DNA from 2 places in the Methylophaga sp. SB9B genome. Region 1 is predicted to be linked to the other one. Evidence: riboswitches for the same ligand, from Rfam matches in the RefSeq annotation. Region 1 holds a riboswitch; the other holds the start of a gene.
What was found. Region 1 has a riboswitch for thiamine pyrophosphate ahead of E8Q33_RS01990 (TonB-dependent receptor). Riboswitches for the same ligand answer to the same signal wherever they lie in the genome.
Positions count from the first base shown of each region.

Region 2: linked by a shared signal. The riboswitch ahead of thiC (phosphomethylpyrimidine synthase ThiC) and the one ahead of E8Q33_RS01990 (TonB-dependent receptor) in region 1 are both predicted to bind thiamine pyrophosphate.

Region 1 is NZ_SSXS01000001.1:396,198-399,625, forward strand. It holds partial or broken gene E8Q33_RS01980 (CysB family HTH-type transcriptional regulator) at 1-589, shown strand, start outside; gene E8Q33_RS01985 (SRPBCC family protein) at 677-1,246, shown strand; TPP riboswitch at 1,358-1,463, shown strand; gene E8Q33_RS01990 (TonB-dependent receptor) at 1,525-3,428, shown strand, end outside.
Region 2 is NZ_SSXS01000007.1:180,882-184,309, reverse strand. It holds gene E8Q33_RS16760 (YkgJ family cysteine cluster protein) at 1-190, opposite strand, end outside; gene E8Q33_RS09555 (hypothetical protein) at 627-1,268, opposite strand; gene E8Q33_RS09550 (Smr/MutS family protein) at 1,377-1,931, opposite strand; TPP riboswitch at 2,021-2,125, shown strand; gene thiC (phosphomethylpyrimidine synthase ThiC) at 2,232-3,428, shown strand, end outside.

The DNA.
Region 1 (3,428 bases):
GCGATAAAAGCATTTTCTGAACAATACCCAGATGTGCATTTAAATATGGTGCAAGGCACACCACCCGAGGTGGCAGAAATGGCCGCTACCGGAAAAGTGGATTTAGCTATCGCCACTGAAGGATTGTCCAAATTTGATAATTTGGCGATTTTGCCTGCTACGAGTGGAATCGCACGGTAATTGCGCCACCCGGACACCGCTGTTAAATGAAAAAAAACTCACTCTGGAGGCAATCTCGAAATATCCCATTCTCACTTATGTCATGGGGTTTACTGGTCGCGCTCAACAAGATCAATCCTTTATTGAACAGGGTTTAAAACCTAATGTAATTTTCACAGCAACCGACGCAGATGTAATTAAAACCTACGTGGAACTTGGTCTTGGAATCGGCATTATCGCCAACATGGCATTTGATCCAATCAAAGATGCTCCGTTACAGGCAATGGATGCCAGTGGTTTATTTAAACCAAGTACAACGCATATGGGAATCCGCAAAGGCAGCTATCTGCGTGGCTATAGCTATGCTTTTATTGAGTTTTTTGCCCCACATTTACAACGCTCAACTATCCAAAACGCCATTGCATTGTGAATTTTTCCCTTTAGCATTTCGGAATGTGATGGTAGTTTATTCGGGCTAATTATTGGCATTCCAAATGAAATATAAGAAGGAAATATAATGAAAGCTGTATTAAAAGGCCTGGTTACAGGCTTGTTCCTGTTACCTGCACTGGTATTCGCTCATGGTGCTTCACGTCTGCAAGTCGAAGAAACTGTGTTGATTAATGCCGATGCTGAAACTGTATGGAACATGGTCAAAGATTTCGATAGTCTGCATAAATGGCATCCAGCCATCATTTCTACCGAGGCATCAGGTGGAAATGAAGTTGGGGCAACTCGCACATTAACACTTGATAACAATGCCACCATCACTGAAACATTAAAGCGTTTCGATGCGGAAAAAATGAGCTATCAATATGATATCGATTCCATGAGCTCTGTGGGTCAAGTGGATATCGAAGGTGAAATGCATGATATCCCTGCCGTTCCAGTCAGTCGTTATAAAGCATGGGTAACCGTTGAAGCTGAAGGCGATCAAACCAAAGTTACCTGGTTAGCCAAATTTTTCCGTGGTTATACCGGTAATCATCATGAACCTAAAGAGTTGAATGATGAAACGGCTACCAACGCTATTCAAGGTATTTTCCGTTCAGGCCTTGATACTTTGAAAGCCAAAATCGAAAACTAAGTTAAAACCGACTCAAACATTGAAGGCGCCTAAGGGCGCCTTTTTTATGGCTATCGAAATTTTAATGGTGGGAAAAAATCACTTTTTTCTGTATATTTTCTCCACTTGCTAATACAAGCCTCGGGGTGGTCGAAAGGCCTGAGATTCACCAGTTGGTGGAGACCCGATGAACCTGATCCAGGTAATACTGGCGTAGGGACAGGCGGCAACACCTTCTTGCTAGATCTATGCAAATGGCGTGATCCCCTGTCCTTTTTATGAAATTAAAAAGGATAGTCATGAAACCCACCCTGCTTTCCATTGCAGTTACCAGCGCGCTTTTTTCGCCCTGCGCAGTCGCTCAGAACACCAGTACTGATTTACCTTCCATGCTAGTAAGTGCCGACTTTCGTCCGGCTGAAGCTCAGGATATTCCCGTCAGTCTGACAACATTTGATGAAGAAATCATTGAATCCCGCGGTGCTCAGCATCTTGAAGATGTGTTGAATCTTGCACCCAATGTAAATCTCTCAAGTGGCGCTTCACGTGGTCAGTTTTTTCAGATCAGGGGTATTGGGGAACGTAGTCAATTTGCTGCGCCATTAAACCCTTCCGTGGGTTTAATTATTGATGGCATCGATTTCAGCCGTACTGGTGGTGCCGCAACATTATTTGATATTGAACAGGTCGAAGTGCTGCGAGGTCCACAGGGAACCCGTTATGGCACCAATGCTCTTGCTGGCGTAATCAATATGCAAAGCAAACAGGCCACCAACGAACTGGATATGAACTTTGAATCCACGTTGGCAAATTACAATACGCGCAGTGTGGGTGTTGCCGTTGGTGGGCCATTAATTAAAGATACCTTACTAGGCCGGGTTGCTGTTCATACTTATCAATCAGATGGGTTTATGGATAACGACTTTCTGGGTCGTGACAATACGCAAAATCGTGATGAGATTACTGCTCGCAGCCATTTAAAATGGTTAGTGAATAATGATTTAACCATTGACCTGAATCTGCTGCATCTAAATATTGATAATGGTTACGATGCTTTTACTCTTGATAACAGCCGAAATAGTCTTTCTGATGAACCTGGAGAAGATAAGCAACGGACCAATGCTTTTGCCTTAAAGAGTGATTGGCGGGCGAATAGCAAAGTTCAGTTACAGTCTGCAGTAACATATTCAAAATCAGATCTGACCTATAGCTACGATGTAGATTGGAATAATAGAGCTGCAAATGATGCTTTATTTAACCGTAACCCACCATCATGTCTCGATGACACCGACCCAGACGCATGTATATTTTTCCCATTCAACGCTTTTGAAGAATTTAATCGTACCCGCGAAAACCATTCATTTGAAATACGTGCATTATCCAATGAGGATGGCAGAATTTTTAATGATTCTAGCGACTGGACTGTTGGACTTTATTATTTATCTCAAGATGAAAAATTAGACTTTGAGTCTCCTTACACTCCATTAGTAAACCGATATGAAACAGAAAACACAGCACTGTTTGGTCAACTTGATACATATTTAACGGATAAGTTAACGTTAATTAGCGGACTCCGTGTTGAGTATTTTGATGCAAAATATCGTGACAATGAGGGTTTAAGCAAAGACCCAAATGAAGTGCTTTTCGGTGGAAAGCTCGGATTAAATTATCAGTTAACCGACCACCATATGTTATTTACCTCTTTATCACGCGGTTATAAATCGGGGGGAGTTAATAACGGTAATGGGGTTGAAGCCCAATACCGTGATTTTGATACCGAATATCTTTGGAACCTTGAAGTCGGCGCTAAATCTTTATGGCTTGATGGCGATTTAACGACTAATGTTGTTGTCTTCTATGGCATTCGTAAGGATGCGCAAGTTAAAAATTCCAGACAAGTTGAACAGTCTTTTATTGATTATCAACAAAATGCAGCTCGCGGCACCAATGCCGGAATAGAGTTCGATATCGATTGGTTGATTAATAATCAGTGGCGCACATTTGCAACGGTTGGTTTGTTACATACCGAGTTTGACCGATTCGATGCACGCGATGGACTTGATATCACTGGCCGAGATCAAGCGCATGCTCCAAGGTATCAATTTAGCTTGGGAGGAGAATACTATCTGAACAGAAACTGGACCTTCCGAGCTAATATTGAAGGTAAAGACGAGTTTTATTTCTCAAATAGCCATAATGAAAA
Region 2 (3,428 bases), on a different contig from region 1:
CTTTGAGAAATGGGCATGGAGAACCATGAAAATCCTCTTTAGGTAAGAACTCCTTCCTTCTCTTTTTCTTGGCATATTTTTCAATGTGAGCGATTTCGACCTCACTTACCGTTACTGAATAGTGGCAACAGTCCGAGCAGCCTTTTTTGCAAGGAGTGTATTTCGACGCATACCCATAAAGCTCATTCATGAACAAGTACAGAGATTCGAGCTTTTTGCTGGGGTTTGTTTTGGATTGTTCGATTTTGTCCGCAAATCGATCCTCTCGTTCGGAAAGTCGAGAGGGAATATTCTCTGTCAAGCGATCAAGATTATCTTGGGCTGACCGCCTTTCCTCATCTAGATGCATTTCTCAATCCTTTGCTTGTCTAACGTGTGGTTTGGTGGCGGAGGCTTTATTACGTCTCAATAAACGAAGCGAAAATTTCTCGTTAAACTCACGGAGCACTGGTGAAAACCAAAGCTTTATTTGGGTATGCTTTGCGAGGTTTTCTTTCCTAGCTTAAACGTTAATCCCGGGTAGTTTTCTCCTTCAAATGCTTGTAAGTCACCAATGGGGTTGAGTTCCATCGACTGTGTATGAATTCAATTCGTTTCTGACCTTTGTCCCCCTATGAAGCAGCTTGCTATTTTTTTATGGGGTTGAAACTTTCATAATACCGCTGAATCTCTTTTCGTATTTCTTGAACGGCTCCCTGAAGCTCAGTAATCCCCAAGCCATTCTTACTCATAATTGAAACTATGTCGTTATGTATAAAACTTTTATTTTCGTCAAAGTTGCTCCAGCGTTTTCCTTTAGTAAGATCTTCTTGATATTGTTCTATGACTGTAATGTATGCTTCTAAAGTTGAGTTCAAGCGATCATCTAAAAGAGTTACTATCTTCCTTCTGATTATTTCTGGGATAAATGGATCTGACTTTAGCCTTTCAACCATTGCAATCATCTCAATATGTTTCTTTGGAAGTGGAACACCATGAAACCCTTTTTCCTTGCTTAAAATTGCATGCTTATTTTCAAGCGCATATTTATGAATTTTCTCAAGGACTTCATTCAAAGTGTCATCTTTTGACCAATGATTCTCGGATGAGAAGTCAAACTCCTCCCAAAGTTCATCAGATAATAATGCTAATCGTTCCATTACCTTTTTTTGGTATTCGGTATTAACTGAGTTTAACAACCCATTTTTAGCTTTAACAAAAGTAAGAACTGCAACAACCGAGGCAGTGATATAAAAAATTATTTGAAAAATTTGTACTGCGATATCCATGCAGAACTCTCTCTAAAATTTAATAGTATGTTAATGATGTCTAAGGACTAACATACTATTAATAGGCCAATATCCTGAAATAAATGAATTAAAAAACCAGTAATAAACTTACTTTTCAAACTGCCTCTTCAACAAAACATACAAAGCCCCAGTCCCACCATCTTCAATCGTTGCACTACAAAATGCCAGTACGAAATTACTTTGTCTGAGCCAGTGATTGAGTTTGCTTTTTAAAACTGGTTTGTTATCACGTGAACCCCAGCCTTTGCCGTGAATAATTCGCACGCAGCGAATCTTTTCTTGCTGACATTGTTCAAGAAAGTGGGAGAGGGTGGGTTCGGCTTTGGCGAGGGTGAGGCCATGTAAATCGAGTTCGGCTTCGAGATGTACTCTGCCATTTTTGAGTTTGGCGAATTGGCGGTTTTGAATTCCGTCACCCCTGTATTCCAGATATTCTTCATTACCCACTGTTTCGGGGGCGAATAGGCTGGAAAACTCGCTGGTGTCATGGGTGAGTTCAGCTGCGGAGGGTTTTCTGACCTTTGGCGGCGGTGGTGGTTTTCGATGCACCAGGCGGTCGTGTTTGATCGGCTCGGCGTCGCTCATTTCATTGCGAAACAAGGAAAACTCGTCGTCATCATTTTTATTTTTGTTATCTGCCATGGCCGATGTTGCCTGATTTGATGCCGTTTGATGTGACCCATTGTGCCAGATGATGCTTGTGTAAAAAATCATTTTTAGTTTAGGATGATTTCCACTTGTCGGGGTGCCACTCTGATTTTTCAGAAATGGCTGAGATGAAACCCGTTGAACCTGAAGAGGCTAGAACCTCCGTAGGAAACAAGCCGGAATGCCGGTACGTCTGATTGTCTGACTGTAGCCGCCGTGTATCTCCATCACCTTGTTCGCGTAAGCGCAACGTCTTCATTTCCCCGACTTTTTTATTCAAAAAGGGGAAATCAGATGTCAGCAGCCAATCCAAAAGTTATTGATATTAAAGACCGTAGTGGCATTACTACTCAGCCATTACCGGGTTCTGAAAAAATCTATATTACCGGCAGTCGTGATGATATCCGGGTGCCATTTCGTCAAATTTCTCTCACTGATACACCGAACCGTGATCCCAATTTGCCGGGTGAGCCGAATGCGCCGGTGATGGTATACGACACTTCTGGTATTTATACCGATCCCACTGAAACAATCGATCTGGAAAAAGGCTTAACGCCGATTCGTCAGCAATGGATTGAGGAACGCGACGATACCGAAGTATTACCGGCGTTCAGTTCCAACTTTACCCGTGATCAGGATGGTCTGGAATTTGATATTCCGCTGTTCACCAATCGTCGTCTGCCACGCAAAGCCAAACCGGGTAAAAACGTCAGCCAGATGCACTATGCGCGTCAAGGATTGATTACCCCAGAAATGGAATATATCGCTATTCGTGAAAGCATGGGCCGTGCAGCGTTGCAGGCAAAAGGCGAGTTGCCAGCCGATAAACCCAATCACATCACCCCGGAATTTGTCCGTAAAGAAGTCGCTGAAGGTCGGGCGATTATTCCAGCCAATATCAATCACCCTGAAGCTGAGCCGATGATTATCGGTCGTAATTTTCTGGTGAAAATCAATGCCAATATCGGTAACTCTGCCACCACATCATCGATTGAAGAAGAAGTCGAAAAAATGGTCTGGAGCACTCGTTGGGGTGGCGACACGGTAATGGATTTGTCGACTGGTAAACATATTCACCAGACACGTGAATGGATTATCCGTAACTCACCCGTGCCAATCGGTACCGTGCCGTTGTATCAGGCATTGGAAAAAGTAAATGGCATTGCCGAAGATCTGACCTGGGAAGTCTTTCGCGACACGTTAATTGAACAGGCTGAGCAGGGCGTCAGTTACTTTACGATTCATGCCGGTATTCGTCTGGCGCATATTCCACTGACGGTAAACCGCACCACCGGTATTGTCTCGCGTGGCGGTTCGATTATGGCGGCCTGGTGTCTGGCACATCATGAAGAAAGCTTTTTGTACACGCACTTTGAAGATATCTGCGAAATCATGAAAGCCTACGATGTGTCGTTCTCGCTGGGTGATGGTTTACGTCCGGGTTCACAGGCGGATGCCAATGATGAAGCGCAGTTTGCTGAACTGCGTACT